One region of the Rahnella sp. 1L-D-7-B-C2 genome, then DNA from elsewhere that is predicted to be linked to it. Evidence: predicted binding sites of a transcription regulator. Region 1 holds the regulator's gene; each other region holds the start of a gene.
The links. The regulator LexA, encoded in region 1, represses DNA repair genes until DNA is damaged. The targets are predictions, from matches to a motif close to TNCTGTATGTACATACAGNA.

Region 1 (6,907 bases):
GGCCGAAGCATGATAAAATCAACAATGGCCACATGATGTGGCTTATCGATCCCAATCTGCGCTCAGAGAACGTTTTTATGACCCTGAATAATCCGGAAAAAGTCCTTTCACAAGCTGAAGAGCTTTGCCAGCAGCGTAATGTTCGCCTTACGCCGCAGCGTCTGGAAGTGCTGCGCCTGATGACGCAACAGCCCGGTGCGATCAGCGCCTATGACTTACTGGATTTGCTGCGCGTCAGCGAACCGCAGGCCAAGCCACCAACGGTCTATCGTGCGCTGGATTTCCTGCTGGAACAGGGGTTTATTCACCGGGTGGAATCCGCTAACAGCTACGTGTTGTGCCATCATTTTGAAGAGCCGAGCCATACGTCAGCGCTGTTTATTTGCGATCGCTGCGGTCTGGTGACGGAAAAAACCACTGACGGTATCGAAGAGCGCCTGGCGAAACTGGCACTGGATTCTGGGTTCGAATTACGTCATTCCGTAGTAGAAGCGCATGGTCTGTGCGGCGAATGCAAAGTCGTTGAGACATGCGAAAGCCACGACCACTGCGATCACGACCACACAATTGTGGTGAAGAAACGCTAAATTTTATATCGCGGGATTTGAATAGCGAGGATGCGGTGCTGTCGGGAGGACTTTACGGCTGACGTACTCAAGATAAAACAGTGGGTACATCCTTGTACCCGTATCCTGAAAGCGTTCCGGGTAGGAGCAGCTTCTACTCAGGATACGTCACTGAAACACGAGGGGGAGTCGCGTTTTTACCAGTGATATTTGTTGCTTGATTCCCAATCCTTGAGCTCTTTCTCGGCCTGATCTTTCTGATAGCCGTAACGCTCCTGAATCTTACCAACCAGCTGATCGCGTTTACCTTCCACTACGGTCAGATCGTCGTCAGTCAGCTTGCCCCATTTTTCTTTTACTTTGCCTTTAAACTGCTTCCAGTTACCGTCGGCTTGGTCCTTATTCATAAAATATCTCCTGTTACCTTAGGGTTTATGGAGCTGCGGGTTACCGCTGCAGCTCGGGCTTAACACTTCTAAGGTTAGTAGAGAATTTGGATTTATCCTGCAAACGAAGGGATAAAACGCGTTATTAGGATTATTCCAAAGCAGGATATAACGACTAACCGCTATATCCTGCCATGTAAAAAAGTCGCCAATTCAGTGTGATGACGAGGAAAACCATGCGTCTCGCTGCCAGTACCGGTGCCATATCCAGCCGAGAGAAACGCCCCGCAGCCCGAGGAAGACGGTCAGCGCCAGCCACAGCGCATGGTTGCCCAAAAGCGGTAATGACAGCAACGTCAGTCCATACCCGAGTGCGGCAATCGCCATGCTGTTGCGCATATCCCGCCCGCGGGTCGCGCCGATAAACATACCATCGAGCAGGTAACACCAGACCGCGACCAGCGGCAGAACAATCTGCCATCCCAGATAACTGTCAGCCAGCTGGCGCAGCTCTGGCAGAGACGTCAGCGCATTAATAATTTGCTCGCCGGTCAGGGCATACAACAGCGCAAACGCCAGTGCCACCAGACCCGCCTGCCGACAGGCTGCGCGCCATACCTTCAGCAGTTTTTCACGGTTACGGGCACCAAACGCCTCACCGGAATGGGCTTCAATCGCGTAAGCAAAGCCATCGAGCGCAAAAGCTGTAAAGGTCAGAAGATTCATCAGAACGGCATTCACCGCAACAATATGGCTGCCGAGCCGCGCCCCGAGAATAGTCAGCGAGGCGAAACAGAGCTGGAGTAGTAACGAACGCAGCATAATGTCACGGTTGAGACTCAGCAACCGGTGCAAGTCGCCGCGCCACGATGAGGTCAGCAGCGGGAAAGTGATCCCCCAGCGCTTCATCACACGCCAGACAAAACACAGCCCGATGAACAGCGTGAAATACTCCGAACAGGCAGTTGCCGTCGCTGCGCCCTGTACATTCCAGCCGAGCCCTATCACCAGCCACAGATCCAGCACGATGTTAAGCAGGTTACCGGCAATCAGTAAAATCACCGGCCCGCGCACGTATTGAATTCCGAGGAGCCAGCCCAGGATCACCAGATTTGCCAGAGAAGCGGGCGCGCTAATCCAACGGATTTCAATAAACAGCCGCGCCTGTTCCAGCACCGACTGACTGCCGCCAACAATGTAAAAAGCCCCTTCCATCAGCGGATGACGGAACAATAAAATCACCACACCCGCCAGCACAGCCAGAAGAAAAGGCTGCACAAAAGCGCGCGCCAGCAGGACTTTATCTTTCGCGCCGAGCGCCTGCGCGGTCATACCGGTGGTACTCATGCGCAGGAACAGCAGCATCATGAACAGGAAGGTGGTGATCATCGAACCCACCGCGACGCCGCCGAGATAATCCGGGCTGTCGAGATGACCGATCACTGCCGTATCCACCAGTCCCAGCAAAGGCACAGTGATATTAGAAAAGATCATTGGCAGCGCGAGCATCCAGAGGGCTTTATCGGTCGGGCTCAGAAAAGTGTGTTGAAACTTTTGCAGAAGGGATTGATGTTGCATAGAGAATCTCATGCCGGAGGTTCAGGATATGCCTAAAATGAAATCGCCCCGTGAGGGGCGATGATGCGAAATTCGTGTGACTTAGTTCAGGGGAAAGCGCAGAAATCGCATTTTCGTTGACTGATTAGATCCAGTCGCCGTTGCGAATAACACCAACCGCTAAGCCTTCAATGCTGAAGTTTTGCTCACGCAGATCCACCACAATCGGCTGGAACTCGCTGTTTTCAGGCAGTAACTGCACCACGTTGCCTTGTTTCTTCAGGCGTTTTACCGTGACTTCATCATCGATACGGGCGACGACAACCTGGCCATTACGCACGTCCTGCGTTTTATGCACGGCCAGAAGATCACCATCAAGAATCCCAATATCGCGCATCGACATACCGCTAACGCGCAGCAGGAAATCCGCGCTCGGTTTAAACATCGCGGGATCTACCTGATAGTGTCCTTCGATATGTTGCTGAGCCAGCAGAGGTTCACCGGCGGCTACACGGCCAATGAGCGGTAAACCTTCTTCTTCTTCCATCAGCAGACGGATACCGCGCGAAGCCCCGGAGACAATCTCAATGACGCCTTTACGCGCCAGAGCTTTCAGGTGTTCTTCCGCAGCATTCGGGGAACGGAACCCAAGACGAGCGGCAATCTCCGCGCGGGTTGGTGGCATACCCGTAGTGGAGATATGATCGCGAATCAGGTCATAGACCTCTTGTTGTCTGGTCGTTAAAGCTTTCATTCCGCCCCCTGGTTGTTTATACAGTCTAGCTGTGAGTATATACAGCTATACGGGCAATGAAAACCTAAGATTGAATAAAAACAGTGCATAAGCGCGATTCCTGGAATACAGATTCCAAATCAGAACCATCGCGGCCAAAAGATGCTGACCCAGACAAAAATCGCCAATATGATGGTCAACAGTACAGCAGCCGACCCGATGTCTTTGGCACGTCCTGAGAGCACGTGAAACTCAGGCCCGATGCGGTCGATTGCGCATTCCACGGCGCTGTTGAGCAATTCCACCACGCAAACCAGGACCACCGAGCCGATTAGCAGGATGCGTTCGATGCTGCTCACATCGAACCAGAATGAGAGCAAAATTAAGGGGATAGCCGCACTGGCTTCCTGACGGAAAGCCGCTTCATTTTGCCATGCCGCTTTCAGCCCTTTCCATGAATATCCGGCTGCTTTATAAATTCGGGTAAATCCAGTGACTTGGTTCGCCATTCTGTTACTGATCCTTGAGGGGTAGTCCTTCGGGTGTTTGATGCATTTTAGCGGTTTAATGGTCTCTCATCACCACAGATCTCATTTGAGCTTTCTGGTATCCTTGCGGCGAAATGGCTAACAAGAGGCTTCACGTTTTTATGTCAGGTTGGCGTAGACTTTATTACACATTATTGAATTTACCGCTTTCATTGCTGGTAAAGAGCAAAGTCATACCTACAGATCCGGTGACCGAGTTGCACTTAGACCCGACGCGCCCGATCCTGTACGTATTACCTTATAACTCCAAAGCAGATTTGCTGACCCTGCGTGCGCAGTGTCTTGCCCAGAATTTGCCCGATCCGCTGATTCCGCTGGATATCGACGGCACACTGCTGCCAAGCCATGTGTTTATCGCTGAAGGCCCGCGCGTGTTTTCGTATTACACGCCGAAGCAGGAATCCGTAAAGCTGTTCCACGACTATCTGGATCTGCACCGTAATAATCCGGATTTAGACATTCAGATGTTGCCCGTCTCGGTGATGTTCGGACGTGCACCGGGCCGTGAAGGTCAGGATACGCCGCATCTGCGCGTGCTGAACGGCATTCAGAAATTCTTCGCCGTGTTGTGGCTAGGCCGCGACAGTTTTGTCCGCTTCTCTAATACGGTGTCGTTGCGCTACATGGCGACCGAGCACGGTACGGATAAAACCATCGCGCAAAAGCTCGCCCGCGTGGCGCGAATGCACTTCTCTCGCCTGCGTTTGGCAGCAGTCGGCCCGCGCCTGCCTGCCCGTCAGGATTTATTCAATAAGCTGCTGGCCTCGAAAGCCATTGAAAAAGCCATTGAAGATGAAGCGCGCAGCAAAAAGATTTCACACGAAAAGGCCCAGCAAAACGCTATCGCGCTGATGGAAGAGATTGCCGCGAACTTCTCTTATGAAGCCGTGCGCCTTTCCGACCGCGTACTGAGCTGGACGTGGAACCGCCTGTATAAAGGCATCAACGTGAATAACGCCGAGCGCGTGCGCCAGTTAGCGCAGGACGGTCAGGAAATCGTGTATGTGCCCTGCCACCGCAGCCACATGGATTATCTGCTGCTGTCTTACGTGCTCTATCATCAGGGGTTGGTGCCACCACACATTGCAGCCGGTATCAATCTGAATTTCTGGCCAGCCGGCCCGATTTTCCGCCGTCTGGGTGCGTTCTTTATCCGTCGTACCTTTAAAGGCAATAAACTTTACTCGACCGTGTTCCGCGAATATCTGGGCGAGCTGTTCAGCCGGGGTTATTCGGTGGAATACTTTGTCGAAGGGGGCCGCTCGCGAACCGGGCGTCTGCTGGAGCCAAAAACCGGCACGCTGGCGATGACGATTCAGGCCATGCTGCGCGGCGGTTCCCGCCCTATTACGCTGGTGCCGATTTACATCGGTTACGAACACGTGATGGAAGTGGGAACTTACGCGAAAGAGTTACGCGGCGCGACCAAAGAGAAAGAGAGCCTGACTCAAATGCTCAACGGACTGCGTAAGCTGCGCAACCTCGGTCAGGGCTATGTGAACTTCGGTGAACCTCTGCATCTGACCACCTATCTGAACCAAAACGTGCCAACGTGGCGTGAGGCGATCGACCCTATCGAAGCCCAGCGCCCGAGCTGGCTGACGCCGACGGTGCAGGATCTGGCTGAGCAGATTATGGTGCGCATCAACAATTCAGCGGCTGCCAACGCCATGAACCTGTGCTGTACCGCGCTGCTGGCGTCCCGTCAGCGCTCACTGACCCGCGAACAGTTGACTGAGCAGATTGATTGCTACCTGCAGCTGCTGCGCAATGTGCCGTACAATGCTGATTCAACGGTGCCCGATCTGACCGCCGATCAGTTACTTGATCACGCGCTGAACATGAACAAGTTCCAGGTCGAAAAAGATAATATCGGTGACATTATCGTTCTGCCGCGCGAGCAAGCCGTACTGATGACGTACTACCGCAACAACATCCATCATATGCTGGTGTTACCATCGCTGATTTCAAGCATCGTGATGCACCACCGTCTGGTCACCCGCGAGGAGTTGCTGCGTCAGGTTGAACTGATTTATCCGATGCTGAAAGCCGAACTGTTCATGCATTTCGATAAAACCGATCTGCCACAGGTGCTGGATGTTCTGACGCTGGAACTGGCGCGTCAGCAGATTATTCATCTGGAAGATGATGAGTTATCGCTGAACCCGGCACGTATCCGCACGCTGCAACTGCTGGCTGCCGGTGTACGTGAAACATTGCAACGCTACGCGATCACCTTCTCCTTGCTCACAACCAATCCAAGCATTAACCGCGGTGCGCTGGAAAAAGAGAGCCGGATTATGGCGCAGCGTCTGTCGGTGCTGCACGGTATCAATGCCCCTGAGTTCTTCGATAAAGCGGTATTCTCAACGCTGGTTGGCACGCTGCGCGCAGAGGGTTATATCAACGATATCGGTGATGCGATTCAGGAACAAACGCGCGAGATTTACAACATGCTTAGCGACCTGATGACGCCAGACATCAAACTCACTATCGAAAGCGCCGGTATGCCTTCCGAGCTGCCACAGCCGACTGAACCGCCGGCTGAACCTAAGATGGATGTGCGCGATACCGATCATTAATCGCCCGTACTAGCGCTTTAAAAGGTAGAAAACAAAACGCCCGGACTTTGCAAAAAGTCCGGGCGTTTTTTCATTGTCTGAAGGGATTAGAAACTGAACGCCGACAGACTCATCAGGATGCCAAGGAACAACACCAGGCCAACATAGTTATTCTGACGGAAAGCCAGGAAACAGGCGTCACGTTCGCGCTTCGCGATCAGTTTTTGCTGGTGCGCAAATAGCGCTGCGGCCAGCAACAGCGACCAGTAGAACGGCGCGCCAAGCAGGGAAAGATGCCCGACCATCGCCATCAGAACCAGCGTTGCCAGCTGCAACAGGCCGATGATCAGCGTGTCAAAACGGCCAAACAAAATGGCCGTCGATTTTACGCCAATCTTCAAATCGTCATCGCGATCGACCATCGCATATTGCGTGTCGTAGGCCACCGTCCAGCAGATATTTGCCACGAACAATAACCAGCAACTGAGCGGAACGGTTTCACTGACGGCTGCGAAAGCCATCGGGATCGCCCAGCCAAACGCCGCGCCCAATACAA
Region 2 (6,907 bases), on a different contig from region 1:
GCGCATCATCGGGGAGCGGCAGTCCGGAAGGATTGAATATTTTCACTTCGGCACCCATCGCCGTAAGCAGGCGGGCAGCCTCTTCTGTAGCTAACCGGCTGTATGACCGTTCTCGTACTGAACCGTAAAGCATCAAAATTCGCGGGGCGTGGCCGCACGCAGTCAGGGAGAGCCTTTCCGTGCTGATGTGGGTATCGAATATTTCAGGCTGAATGTTGCTAAGTTCGTTCATCGAATCAGACATATTTCGTTCTCTTTGTAGTGTCTTCAACAGGTTTGGTCCTTCTCGGCGCAGCATTCGTCGATAAAGAAGGCCATAATTTCGTTCAGAACCTCATACTGCGGTAAGCAATACAGCGTTCTGCCCTGCCGGTTTTGGCGTACCAGCCCCACCGCAACCAAGGCAGCGACATGATGGCTGAGCGTAGAGGCAGGTATGTCCAGGCGTTTTTGTAACTCACCCACGGGCAGGCCCTCATGCCCCGACTTCACCAACGACTTATACACAGTGAGACGTGTTGGGTGGCCAAGCTCTTTTAGCGCGTTGGCGACGTCATTAAGTTCCATTACAACCCCCTTAATTCTATATTTCTAGAATAATGGAAATATATGAAGAAGCAACACCTCCGAGTTAAATAAAATTCGCAAGGATTCGAAAGCGTACTAATTCTTCAAGACAGTTGCTTGCAGCCGCAGCGGCCCGTCTACAGTGAAGGCACGGCGTTAGCCGTCGCAGCACGGGGCTGCCAGATACTGTTTTTTTACTGGGTTACAGACCTGCAGGGCTGTAACCCTGAAAAAGCGGAGTTTCACGACGTCCTTTTTTGGGGACTCTTGGCGACCGGTTATCCCGGTCGCCTGCTGCATCAGGCCGCTGACAGCAAGAATTTAGCCTGGCTAGACCCGTCGCGCGGGCCATGCTCTGAGTCTCAGTCTTTGAAGGCGTGGTCGAGTTCGTTAACCTGTCTGTAGATTTCCAGCATCTGACCGCTGCACTGGTTCACCACCTGCCCGGCGAGACGCTGAGCCAATTCCTCACTGCCCCAAAAGTATTTCTTTTCAAACGCCCGGAACTGTTCGCGAAGTTCATAGGTGGCGTTCGCCAGCGCCGCCACGTCCGACCGCAGGTCGATATTGTCTGCATAGTTGCTCATGCCATGCTCCGGGAGTGTTGTGAGGCTGAAACCGGCGTCACTGAATGTCTGCGCTGAAATTCAGCCAGACGACGAATGCCTGCCGTGTGGTACTGCTCTAACAGTTCGATGCCAATCCAGCGGCGTCCGCTCTGAGCCGCCGCCACACAGGTCGAACCACTCCCGGCGAAAGGGTCTAACACTATCGCGCCCGGCTGCGTGAAGGACTCAATCCGCGGTTGCAGGATAGATACTGGTTTTTCCGTCGGATGGTGACGGTTGCCGGTGTACTGCCAGGGCATGACGTCCGGGAGCGGTTTTTCCGGCAACGGCGGGCGCCCTTTGGCGAGGACATAGGCGCTTTCGTGCTGATAGCCGACGAATGCGGATTTCGAAGCATAGGTCTTGGTGAAAACAATGTGGCCAACCACGCGAAAGCCGGCGGCTTTCCATGCGGCCATAAACTGATCCACCCGGTTCCAGCCGTAAAAACTGACCGCCAGACTGTCGTTTTTCAGCACCCGGAACATCTCGCGGCTGGCCGGCAGTAACCAGTCCCCCTGTTTATCGTTGGCAATAGACCGCCCTGACCGATCAGTAAATCCCACCAGGTAAGGCGGATCCGTGAGGATAAAATCCACGGAACGGGACGGAAATGTTGACATGACCAGCTGACAGTCACCCTGCATATATCGGGACATAGTGTTACTCACAGAGAGTGCCGGAACCGGCCGGCGCCGTGCCCCCACGACAGACGGGCGCAAAGCGGAGCAGGCAGGTGCGTCCCCGGAAGCCGCAGCGCAAACCCGTCACGGGCTGAATGCGCCGTGACGGGTGCGAACGGGTGAGGAGACGACGGAGTGAACACTTGCAGGCGCAGCGGCCCGGCTACAGTGCGGGCACGGCGTTGGCACTAACGTTAAGGACGTGGAGGGATAGCACGGAAGTGAGCAAATCAGGGCGGCACCGTCAGGTGCTATGGATGTGGAGCAACGCGACATCCTTGGGTGAAAAGCCGCCGGGCACAGGACCGGCGCAGCAAGGTTCACCGACTTATCCCCCGCGAATACCGAAGTTACTCAGTGAATCTGTGGATAACCGAAAGCGGTTTGAAATGAGACGGTAGTCTGCGACGACCGGGGCGGTACGCGAAATGAATGGCAGCAGGACAGACACCGGCCAGGCCGGCCTCTGAGGTCAGACGATGAATGAGGATGACATGCTGTTCGTCGCGGGCGGTTCAGAGGTGGCCACGATGCTCTTCAAGCAGGTCAATCGCCTGCTGCATCACGCCGGCCGTATAGTTGTCTTCAATAATTTTCGCATAAGCCAGCCGGTCGGCCAGGCATTCCATCAGGGTATCGTGGCAGATCTCTTTACCTGTCAGAAAAATGCGGGTCGCCGCGTCAGCGACGGCATCTTTGACGTCCGAGAAGAAAATCAGCTCTTTGGGAAAGCGGGGATTAATGACCATGTCATGCCTCCAGCGGGGTTAAGCGCCCCTTATCATGCGTCCGGGTTCTGAGCCGGCCAGCACGACCGGGCGTCGTCTTGAGCATGTCGAAAAGCGGAAAAAAAGTCCACCCTGGAAAAACCCGCAACGCTCGCCGCAGACTCGGCTGAGGCGTACCGCAGCACCGCGAGGAACGAACAGCCGCGACGAGGAAGCGTCATATCGTCTGCAGCTGAGGTGAAAACCGCACACTCCCGGCCTGATGTAGCCATAAAAAAACCGGCACGCGGGCCGGCGGAAAACGATGATCGGTTTTACTTACGGTTTTACTTACGGTTTTTCTTCCAAGTTTCAGAGGCCAGAAAGGCCGCGCGTACCACCACGATCGCCCAGCACAGCTGCAGGAGTATCTTCACCGGCACACTGAATCCGTCAAATATCAGCAGCGGCACAATAAACAGGCAGCTGAGGAGAAAACACCACTCCGCCGCGCTTTTGCGCGCCCTGCCCGTCAGCGTCTCCAGTCCGATTATCCCTTTGCATAACAGCATCAATGACATGGTTCTCTCCACAAATCTTCCGGCACGCCGGAGGGCTTCAGTCTTTTTTCAGCATGCGTTTGAAATTAGTCCGGGCCTGCCCTTCCCCTTCCGTACTGCCGGTGGGTTCCGGGAGCACTGAGGGGGCAGATACCTGGCCAGCGCAGGCGGCAATGACGTCCTGAATGCTGGCCGTCGTGGGCTGCCATCCCGTCGTTTGCTGAATAATACCCACCAGCTGGTCGGCGGTCAGCTGGCCATCGAACAGCATGGACAACAGATAAGGCAGACGCTTATCCAGCTGGTATAACGCGCTTCCGCCGACGATCGCCGCCCGGAAAAAATCACCACGGGTGCGCAGGGGAACTGACTCGATAATCTCCATCGCCCTGGCATCCTGACTGTCGTCTTCAGGGTGCAAATAGACGGTCAGTTTCTTACGTTTGTCGGTCACGGATAGCGCTCCTTGGAATTAAAGTAAAACAAGTTCGCGAACCAGCGCCGTCTGGGGTTCATTGACCACCACAATACGGTCGGGGGCCAGTTTCCAGGCACGGCGCACGGCAGCCTCAATCAGCGACGCCCCGCCACCCACCAGCCAAACCCGGTTCACCTGGCGGTACGCCGACAACTCATTGACCACCCGTTCCCCGAGTCGCTCGATGGACGAACTTATCATGTCCAGCACATAGTCCACTTTTGACTCATCGTTGACAACTGTGGCGGCAAACTCGCGGTCATGCCGTCGCTGTATCAGTTGATCGGCCACAAAGGCGCTGGTGTCGCTGTTGGCCATACGCAGTGCCGTGAGTGTGGCCTGTGTCACCATCGATACGCCGATCGTAGAATTGCCCTGAATGGCACTGACATCTTCAAACTGCCCCACCAGGACACCGGCATCGAGCGTCGTTCCCCCCAGATCAATAACCAGCGAGGTTTCCAGCGCCCCTACCCCTGCACGTTCCAGCGGCGATATCACGGCAGGCAACGATTCCGGCATGACGTCAACGTGTGCGATGGTGAAGGTTTCGCGCTTGTTCAGCGTTACCGGCCGCAGCAGGTTGTCAATTTTACGCTGTATGTTGGCCTCGTTATGCTGACAGTCGCTGGTGTAGAACTCACTGATAGGTAAGGTGACCGTCAGGCTTACCGGCTGTGGCGGCAGGCCACTGGTGAGCAGTGCATGATGTACGGCCAGCAAATTGGTGTCGCCATACTGGTATTCGATGTTGGTGGTATTGATCGCCTGATGGCTGACGCTGTCAAAGGAGTACTTCAGCCCGTCAATTTCATAGTTGTACGTTTCACTGCTGCCGATCCCGGCGACCTTCCACCCCGCTTTAAACGAATTCGGCGAGACAGAGGTACAGATTTCATCGCCGTCCCGCCAGGCCAGTTTTACGTTCGTCGAACCGTCGTCACAACCCATCTTTTTCATGACACACCTTTATATTTACTCAATTAGAGTAAATATAATACCCCAAAAAGGACTAATTGCAATTAATATTACTCATAATGAGTATTATTAAATCATCAAAATAGGGTTTATTTGAGGTGGAATGCCTTTTGTTCAAAGAATGTTCCCACGAATTATTTCCGCCTGAGAAAACAGAGAGCTAGTTAAAAGAAGCCATGCGGCGCTTGCAAGTCTGATTTTTCACAACAATAATACTGTGATTATATACAGTATTATTAAAAGGAGTTGCCATGCTACATATCACTCCCGCCGCCGTTGATCCGGTGAAGGTTTCGTTACCCCTGTTTATTGAACGATGCCCCGCCGGTTTTCCCAGCCCTTGTGCCGACTACGCTGACGCAGAACTGGATCTGAACGATTACTGTATAAAGAAAAAATCCTCCACGTTCTTCGTCCGGGCGATTGGAAATTCGATGACAGATATCGGTTTGCACAGCGGTGACCTGATGGTCGTAGATAAGGCAGAAGAGGCACATCATGGTGACATTGTGATAGCGGAGATAGACGGTGAATTCACGGTAAAGAGACTGTTACTGACACCTCGCCCAGGGCTTCAGGCCATGAACCCTAACTTTCCGACAATCTATCCGGAGGACTTGCAGATTTTTGGAGTCGTGATGGCTTTTGTGCATAAAACCCGGGGCGGTGAATGATGTTTGCCCTGGCGGACGTAAATTCATTTTATGCAAGCTGCGAAGCGGTTCTTAACCCAAAGCTTCGCGGTAAACCATTGATAATATTGAGTAATAATGATGGTTGTTGCGTGGCGCGATCCGCAGCAGCCAAAAAATTAGGCATAAAAATGGGCATGCCGTGGTTTCAGATCCAGCAGATGTCGTTCCCTGAGAAGGTGTACGCGTTCTCCAGCAACTATTCCTTATATCACTCATTTTCTCAACGGGTGATGAGTCATTTAGAGGAACTTTCGCCACGCGTGGAGCAATACAGCGTCGATGAAATGTTTATTGATATCAGAAGCATCGATAACTGCATGGATTTTGAAACCTTTGGCCACCAGCTGCGCGCCCACGTTCTGAAGGGAACTGGCCTGACCATCGGTGTAGGGATGGGACCCGGCAAAGTTTTGGCCAAAGCCGCTCAGTGGGCCTCGAAGGAATGGCCACAATTTAAGGGTGTACTGGCTCTTACGCCGGGTAATCCCCGGCGGACTGAAAAATTGTTATCGCTGATGCCCGTTCAGGAAGTCTGGGGCTGCGGAAGTCGGATTTCAAAAAAGCTAAACCTGATGGGTATTCACACTGCCCTGCAGCTCGCTCGCGCAAATCCCACTTTTATCAGGAAGAACTTTAGCGTTGTCCTGGAAAGGATATGTCGGGAACTGAACGGCGAAAGCTGTATCAGCCTGGAGGAAGCCCCGCCTGCAAAACAGCAAATTATCTGCAGCCGCTCTTTCGGCGAGAGGATCATAACCTATGAGGCGATGCGTCAGGCCGTCTGCCAGTATGCCGAACGGGCAGCGGAAAAGCTCAGGGGTGAACATCAGTACTGCCGGCATATTTCCGTTTTCGTGAAAACATCACCTTTCGCAGTCAACGAAATCTATTACAGCAACGTGGCCACTGAAAAGCTCACCACACCGACACGAGACACCCGCGATATTATTGCGGCCGCAATGAAGGCACTCGATCGTATCTGGGACGATGGCCGCCGGTACGCAAAGGCCGGAATCATGCTCAATGATTTCACACCAAACGGTGTATCACAGTTGGATTTGTTCGATGAAGTTCAGCCCCGACCTGCCAGTGACGCGTTGATGCACGTTCTCGATGGCATCAATAATTCTGGCCTGGGAAAGGTATGGTTTGCGGGACGTGGGATTGCACCCGAATGGCAGATGAAACGTGACATGCTCTCCCCTGCTTACACTACAAGATGGTCGGATTTACCGGTTGCCTCGATTCGTTGACCCTTCTCTATCTGCGTGTAAATTTTAGCGGCAATACGATATTAAATAAAAATCATTATGATTGTTAAATAATGCCTTTTTAATATTTTAATGATATTAAAATAACTTACATACCATTAATCCATCTCAACATTTAAAATCTGGATTGTGCTTCTGCTCTGCCCACCCCACGCAATTCCCACAGCATGGTCGGACGGGAGTTTTATGCTTGGAATACTTTTAAATAGTAATTTCAAAACTAGGGCTATCGAAGAGTCACCTAAGTGGAGAAAAAGTGACTCTGATGCAATAGCAATTGCATCTATCACAGTTAACCAATGCAAAAAATTTCTCTTTATCTAGTTACCAATCATTTACACCTCAAAAACAAATTATATT
Region 3 (6,907 bases), on a different contig from region 1:
CCGTTTAGCTCGACGTTCATAGGTATAACAACAAACACTAAACTTCCAAGGACACATCTCCGCCCCACAACTTTCCGTTGTTCAGCTGAAAGGCGATCTATCCTGGTCAATCTCGACAGGGTGCCGATAATAGTTTTCCACATATTTATTCCTCAATAAAAAACCGGCGCGGCACCGGCTTTAAGTCAAGCTGAGATGCTTAAAACATCTTCTTCGCGTTATTTCGCGTAGCCTCTGTATTTTCCATAGCCCCTTCTCCTTGCCCCTGTCCTCGAGAGATTTCTTTCTTACCTTCTGTCTGCAGCTCAGACACTAAGTCTGATGGAAGCAACATCCTGAGGATCTGAATAACTTCTTCCCTGCTGGTTTTATCATTAAGCAACTCGGAAAGGAGGAACGGGATACGCCCTTCTACTTTCTGCAAGGCAAAACCTGCCAGCATCGCCGCGCGTTGGATCCGGCCCCTGTCACCCTGCGGGATACTATCCAATTGATCGCAGACGTACTTATCAGCCTCGAGCTTATCAGGAGACAGGTAAAATTGAATTTTGCGGCGATTATCCATGTTAGGTTATCCGATTGAAAACATGCCTGTGACCAGGTCAAATTGTGAGTCTGTTGTTTTAAAAAAACGTTCTTCACGAACGCCACAGTGGCGTTTTATAGCCTCTGCAATGATCTCAGCGCCGCCGCCGATAACCATAACATGACTGTACCCTTCGAATGAACTGACTGCCTCCAGCACTCGGTTAGTTAACTTCGCTTCAGATTCCCATAGGGCATCTTTGACCAAAGCCACTTTATCTGCATCGTTTACACGACTTTTAAGGTACAGATCGTCATTACGGTGGATGATGATATCGTCTGCCAAATAGCTGCTCCCCTGTGTTCTCGCTACGTTCAGAGCCGATTTCACCGCCTCAGTCATTAGCGAAACACCTAGCCGTGAATCTCCAAAAATTCGTGAGATACCTGACATCTGTCCCCTTACCTGCGAAATATCCAATGTCGTGCCCCCTAGATCCACAATCAGAAGTGAATCCAGTGGATTCAGCATGCTCGCAATATCAAATCCAGCAGGAATAGACTCAGGCATCACTTCAACACTGCGAATAGTGAAGACATCGTGCCCGTTAAGGGTGATCGGTCGCAACAAGTTGTCTTTTTTACGCTGAATATTCACTCTGTTGGGCTGGTTATTTATGTCGAAGTATTCCGCAAGTGGAAGAGAAACAACAATATCAACTTCTTGTGCAGCCAATCCTGTCTGCAGCAACGCATGGTGAACAGCTACAACATTTACATCGCTGTACTGGTAAGCCACGTTGGTGGTTTTAACTGCATCAGGACTGATCGGGTCAAACGAGTAGTGTTCTCCGTTCATTGTGTAGTTGAACACAGGGCGGTCCCCGAAAGGCACAACCCATTCGCGTTTAAAGCTGTTTGGACTCAAAAAGCGGAATTTTTCATCGCCTTCCTGCCACATGACTTTGATATTGGTAGAGCCGTCGTCAACGAAGATTTTCATTTCACACCCTTCTTTGAGAATTAATTGAGATAAATAAGAGATAACAATGGGAATATTACGCCTGGAATCTCAACAACACAACCCTAATGAGATATTTTTGAGAATTATATGAGAAAATAAAGAGAACTATAGACATTCCTAAGCATTTGTAATTTTTTAGTACTTGCTTTACTACTCAAGAACGATCGCCATATACTGTATATAAACACAGTATACGGACACTCTCATGCGCGTTGAAATCTTCACCCCCGATGTATCTGGCAAAGCCGTACTGCTACCCTTATTTATGGATAGAGTACCCTGCGGATTCCCCAGTCCTGCAAGTGACTACGTCGAAAAGTCGTTGAATTTAAACGATTATTGCATCAGACACCCTTCTGCGACTTTCATGATACGCGCGGAGGGGGCATCTATGGTTCTGGCAGGGATAAGTGATAACGACTTGCTGGTTGTAGACCGAGCGGAGACAGCAAGGCACGGCGATATCGTCGTCGCCGCTGTGGGAGGTGAATTTACGGTTAAACGGCTCTGCACACATCCGCGCTTATGCCTGGAACCTATGAACCCGGAATATCGTACGTTGTTTGTTGAACCGGATGATTTAGAGATATTTGGTGTTGTGATGTACGTCATTCATGGAACCCGGGGTTAACCATGTTTGCACTCTGTGACTGCAATAGTTTTTATGCCTCCTGTGAAATTTTATTCGCTCCACATTTGAGAGGCAGACCTGTTGGCGTCCTGAGTAACAACGACGGGTGCATTATCGCTAGAAATCAAGAACTTAAGAAATTAGGCATTAAAATGGGCATGCCATATTTTCAAATTAAGCCACTGATAAAACAGCACGGGATCGTGCTGTTTTCGTCTAACTACGCGCTATATGCGGACCTGTCAGCCAGAGTGCATACCATTTTAGATTCTATGGCTTTGAATTCAGAAGTTTACAGCATCGATGAAAGCTGGCTTGACGTAACTGGCATCGATGCCGTCACACCTTTTGAAGAATATGGCCACCAGATCAGAGATAAGGTAAAAAAGCATACTGGCCTGACCGTAGGCGTTGGCATATCGAAAACCAAAACCTTAGCAAAAAGTTGCCAGTGGGCAAGCAAGGCATATCCAGCGACTCATGGCGTTGTCGCACTCACGGAGGATGCAAGGATCCGCAAACTGCTGTCTTTACAGCCCGTGGAAGAAATCTGGGGTGTCGGTCGCAGAATAGGAAAACGGCTGAATCTAATGGGGATCAAGACGGCTTTACAGCTGGCCGATGCTGATATTCGCTTTATCAGGAAAAACTTCCACGTAGTTCTTGAGCGCACTGTCCGGGAGCTGCGCGGCGAGCAGTGTATTTCCCTTGAGGAAAACGTCCCTACCAAACAGCAAATCATCTGCAGCAGGAGTTTTAGCCAACGCGTAACAGACGAACAGGCTATGCGTCAGGCCGTATGCCAGTATGCAACGCGAGCAGCTGAAAAGTTGCGGCTGGAAAAGCAGTTCTGCCGGCATATCTCCGTTTTTATGCGAACATCACCTTTTGCCAATGATCCGCAAGCAAGTCTTTCAGGTTCGCAGCAGCTGGTTACTGCGACTCAAGATACGCGCGATATTATCGCTGCAGCTCAGAGCGTCGTCGACCGCATCTGGCAGCCGGGTTTTCGCTATGCCAAAGCAGGGATAATGCTCAATGACTTCTCCCCTACCCGCGTAGCTCAGCTATCACTTTTCGATGATCACGCCCCTCGCGCTGGCAGCGAGGCGCTAATGAAGGTCGTAGATAAAATCAATCAGGGAAGTTTAGGAAAGGTGTGGTTTGCTGGACAAGGTATCGAACAGTCTTGGCAAATGAAGCGTGAGATGCTTTCTCCAGCGTATACCACCAGGTGGGATGACTTACCTAGAGCAAAAATAGCTTAGTCGTATAAATATCAACTAGATATTCAAAGAATATCCAATAGGTATCTAGAAGATACCCATTAGATATCTTATGAATATGACTGGGAAGTAAATTAATAATGATCAGATAATTTCGCCTTAGCCGCTACCTTAGAACATTTAATGACCTACCATAGTCGTTCCTCTAAACCCTATCTCAAGGATTTTCGCCACTAATTCTGGGATATCTTCTGCAGAGTGCCGTTCAGGCATTTGTACGTTTTCGTTTAACGTATACCTAAGGATCTTGGGTTCCACATACTCTTCTGCATCCACGGATTCACGGAGACTCGCAATTCTTCTTTTCATCTCCTCATGGCATTTTTCGAAAGCCGCGTTTTCAAAAACCCGAACATCGATATTCACATCGCTCCTGAAAGTTCTTTTATCTGAAACAACTAGCGCAGCAGTTAATGACTTAGTCTGGGAGGATAGTTTGTGTTTGCAATCAATTTTTATACTTTTATTACTTTCTTCATTGAAGGTGATTGCAACGTCAATCAAACCCACATTTAAAACATTCTCTGAATCACTGGCAGGCTCGAATTTCCCCCCAAAAACATTCTCTAAACCTGTCTGTATTCCCGCAATCGCCATCTCACGTAATTCATTGATAATCGGGTTTCTTTTGGACTCATTCTCTTTTTTTCGAGTATCCAATTCAGTCTTTAAATCCTGCATTTCAAGAAATGATTTCTGCAGTTCTAAAAGCTCATTTAATGAGTAGTTCACTTCTACCTGTTTCATTTATTAAGTCCTTAAGGAAAATCTAGAAAACTAAAAGACATACAACAAATATCATTTAGATATACAATATATATCCATTAAATATCCAAAGATTTCAGTATTAATCTATAGCACCGTCGGTTTTAAGCTTCTCTCGCAAAGCTTCAATGATATAGCTACTCATATCCAAAGTAGTCTTACCTTCTTTCCTGAGTCTCTCATGAGCCTCAAAGAACGCAATCGGTACGGATCTTAGAGATTTTGCTTTATAACCTTCTGCTGTACTGGAAGCAGTGGATTTTAAAGGTGCATCGTTGCCGACTTTGTTGGCAACATCGTAAAGATTACGTTTTGGAAGTTTGGACATGCTTTACACCCGTATATTTATAGTAAATTCAAAGTACATCTTTTAAATATTCAATGTATATACAAAGAGTATTAATTAAGATAAAAGTGATTTAATTTCATTGGCAAGCAAGGTCAACTCTTTACCCGCTGGGCTGGAGCGCGTAGAGACAGACTCAGTCACACCAAGGCCGTACTCAAGAGATTCTGTATATCCTGCTCTGTAGGAAATTACGTTTGATAGACGTTTCAGGTGATGTGTATTCTCGAGCAACTCATCGATCTTTTCGAAGTTCTTACGACTCGGGTGAACCTTGCAAAGAAGCAGCCTTGCGTCTAACTGTTTATTAAGGCTTTTGCTCAATTTAGCCAATAATGAATCAAAACTTAAAAGTCCAATACGTTCAGTGATCGTGTCATTGGCTGGAACTATCAAAAGGTCTGCCAGACTTATAGCCGTCTGAGTTAAATCAGAATCAAATCCACCGCAGTCAATGAAGATATTCTGGCCTTTATCATCAGCTTCACTCATTGCTTTCAACAGATTTTTTTTATCCTTGCATACAATGACAGGAAGCATTTTATCGTCAGGTCTCATTTTGTTTATGACGCTGAGACTTTCATGAACATCCAGGTCGATGATCAAGTCAGGCTTCATTTCACCAATCAGGTTCATGGCAGAAGTTGTCTTACCAACACCACCTTTATTATGGGCAATAACAACAATACTCATTGTGATTTCTCCAGATACTCATTGAATATTCATTAAATATACAATGCACATTCTTAAATTACAAATGATATGAAAAAGATATCCAATAAATACTCATTGGATATTCAAATCAAGCGATAACGGTGAGCGTTATGTGTGGGCGATTTGAACAACATAAAAATTCTCAGAGCAATGTTGGGGCCTAAAACCCTGAAGCAGCGCCTAGCAAGATGCCTAAGCAACGTTGGAGTACAGGAAGAATACTTGTTCGTGCGAACGGCTGGAGCGAGTGGTAAATAGAACCAAGTTAATGATGGAGTTACTCTCTTTTCTTCGCAGAGTCATAGTGAATTGCTGGACATAGTGAAGTGGTCAACAAAAACTGGCCACAGTTTTAGAGTTTTTCCAGAACAATCGCTCTGACTCATTGGGTGTTAAGCCACCGTTATATTGGTGGGGTCTGAGCTGGCTGTAATAACCAATGATGTAATTTGTTATTGATCTATTTGCTTCGCTAAAATTAGCGTATCCACAGTTCGGTACCCATTCTGATTTCAGGCTGCGAAAAAATCGTTCCATTGGGCTGTTGTCCCAGCAGTTTCCACGGCGACTCATGCTTTGCTTTATACGATAACGCCACAGTAACCGTCTGAATTCCCTGCTGGTATAGTGACTTCCCTGGTCAGAATGATACATAACGTCAGCCGGTTTCCCCCTGGCTTCCCAGGCCATCGTTAATGCTTTTCCTGTCAGACCTGAGTCCGGAGAAAACGACATCGCCCAGCCTATTGGCTTGCGGGAAAATAAATCCAGAACAACCGCCAGATAAGCCCAGCGTTTGCCCGTCCAGATGTAGGTCACGTCGCCGCACCAGGTCTGATTAGGTTCCGTTACTGCAAACTGGCGATCCAGATGATTAGGGATATCCACATGCTCTTTTGTGGCTTTTTTGTAGCGATGATCCGGTTGCTGGCAACTCACAATATTCAGCTCTTTCATTATCTTACTGACCCGCCAGCGACTCAACGGAACACCTTTTGCGCTGACCATATCGGCAATGCTCCGGGCCCCCGCAGAGCCATTACTGGCATGATAAACTTCACGAACCAGGCTTAGTATAATGATGTGTTTTGCATCAGGTTTCTGCGGTCGGCTTAGCCAGTACCGATAGCTACTGCGATGGATCCCGAACACATTGCAAATAAAGGCAACAGGAAACCGCGTCCTGAGTTTCTCAACTAACGAGAATTGTTCAGGGAGTCTGACATCAAGAGCGCGGTAGCCTTTTTTAATATATCGTTTTCCATTTCAACACGTTGCAGTCGTTTTTCTAATTCACGAATGCGAAGTTGCTCAGGCGTCATCGGAGAGGCCTTTGGGGATTTCCCTGCGCGTTCTTCTTTAAGCTGGCGAACCCATTTATCCATCGTGGATTTACCGACATTCATTGCCGTTGCAGCGGCGGCAACGGTGTAGTGCTGATCGAGTACAAGCTGGGCAGCTTCGAGGCGAAACTCGGGGCTAAAATTACGTCTGTTACGTCCGGTCATAATGTCACCTGTTTTGACTATGAGGCGATGATATCACCTCTATTCAGGTGGCCAGATTTAGTATTCCACTTCAATAGATGACCGTGGGTCGCATGTGATGGACATCAC

Region 2: a site for LexA is predicted at 4,795-4,814, ahead of umuD (translesion error-prone DNA polymerase V autoproteolytic subunit). Genes of this name have one in related genera too.
Region 3: a site for LexA is predicted at 1,722-1,741, ahead of umuD (translesion error-prone DNA polymerase V autoproteolytic subunit). Genes of this name have one in related genera too.

The regions. Positions count from the first base shown of each region.
Region 1 covers NZ_JBXAVQ010000024.1:23,876-30,782, forward strand. The annotation lists gene zur (zinc uptake transcriptional repressor Zur) at 78-587, shown strand; gene AC0Z7K_RS22360 (CsbD family protein) at 764-973, opposite strand; gene dinF (MATE family efflux transporter DinF) at 1,166-2,530, opposite strand; gene lexA (transcriptional repressor LexA) at 2,655-3,263, opposite strand; gene AC0Z7K_RS22375 (diacylglycerol kinase) at 3,383-3,751, opposite strand; gene plsB (glycerol-3-phosphate 1-O-acyltransferase PlsB) at 3,892-6,372, shown strand; gene ubiA (4-hydroxybenzoate octaprenyltransferase) at 6,459-6,907, opposite strand, start outside.
Region 2 covers NZ_JBXAVQ010000014.1:82,601-89,507, reverse strand. The annotation lists gene arsH (arsenical resistance protein ArsH) at 1-232, opposite strand, end outside; gene AC0Z7K_RS18955 (ArsR/SmtB family transcription factor) at 268-567, opposite strand; gene AC0Z7K_RS18950 (hypothetical protein) at 930-1,154, opposite strand; gene AC0Z7K_RS18945 (DNA methyltransferase) at 1,151-1,834, opposite strand; gene AC0Z7K_RS18940 (hypothetical protein) at 2,374-2,607, opposite strand; gene AC0Z7K_RS18935 (hypothetical protein) at 2,913-3,146, opposite strand; gene AC0Z7K_RS18930 (plasmid partitioning/stability family protein) at 3,184-3,579, opposite strand; gene parM (plasmid segregation protein ParM domain-containing protein) at 3,598-4,563, opposite strand; gene umuD (translesion error-prone DNA polymerase V autoproteolytic subunit) at 4,833-5,255, shown strand; gene umuC (translesion error-prone DNA polymerase V subunit UmuC) at 5,255-6,529, shown strand.
Region 3 covers NZ_JBXAVQ010000015.1:72,121-79,027, reverse strand. The annotation lists gene AC0Z7K_RS19460 (plasmid partitioning/stability family protein) at 200-565, opposite strand; gene AC0Z7K_RS19455 (plasmid segregation protein ParM) at 572-1,528, opposite strand; gene umuD (translesion error-prone DNA polymerase V autoproteolytic subunit) at 1,755-2,180, shown strand; gene umuC (translesion error-prone DNA polymerase V subunit UmuC) at 2,183-3,448, shown strand; gene AC0Z7K_RS19440 (hypothetical protein) at 3,587-4,213, opposite strand; gene AC0Z7K_RS19435 (chaperonin) at 4,314-4,559, opposite strand; gene AC0Z7K_RS19430 (ParA family protein) at 4,635-5,270, opposite strand; one part of gene AC0Z7K_RS19425 (IS3 family transposase) at 5,622-6,541, opposite strand; one part of gene AC0Z7K_RS19425 (IS3 family transposase) at 6,541-6,799, opposite strand.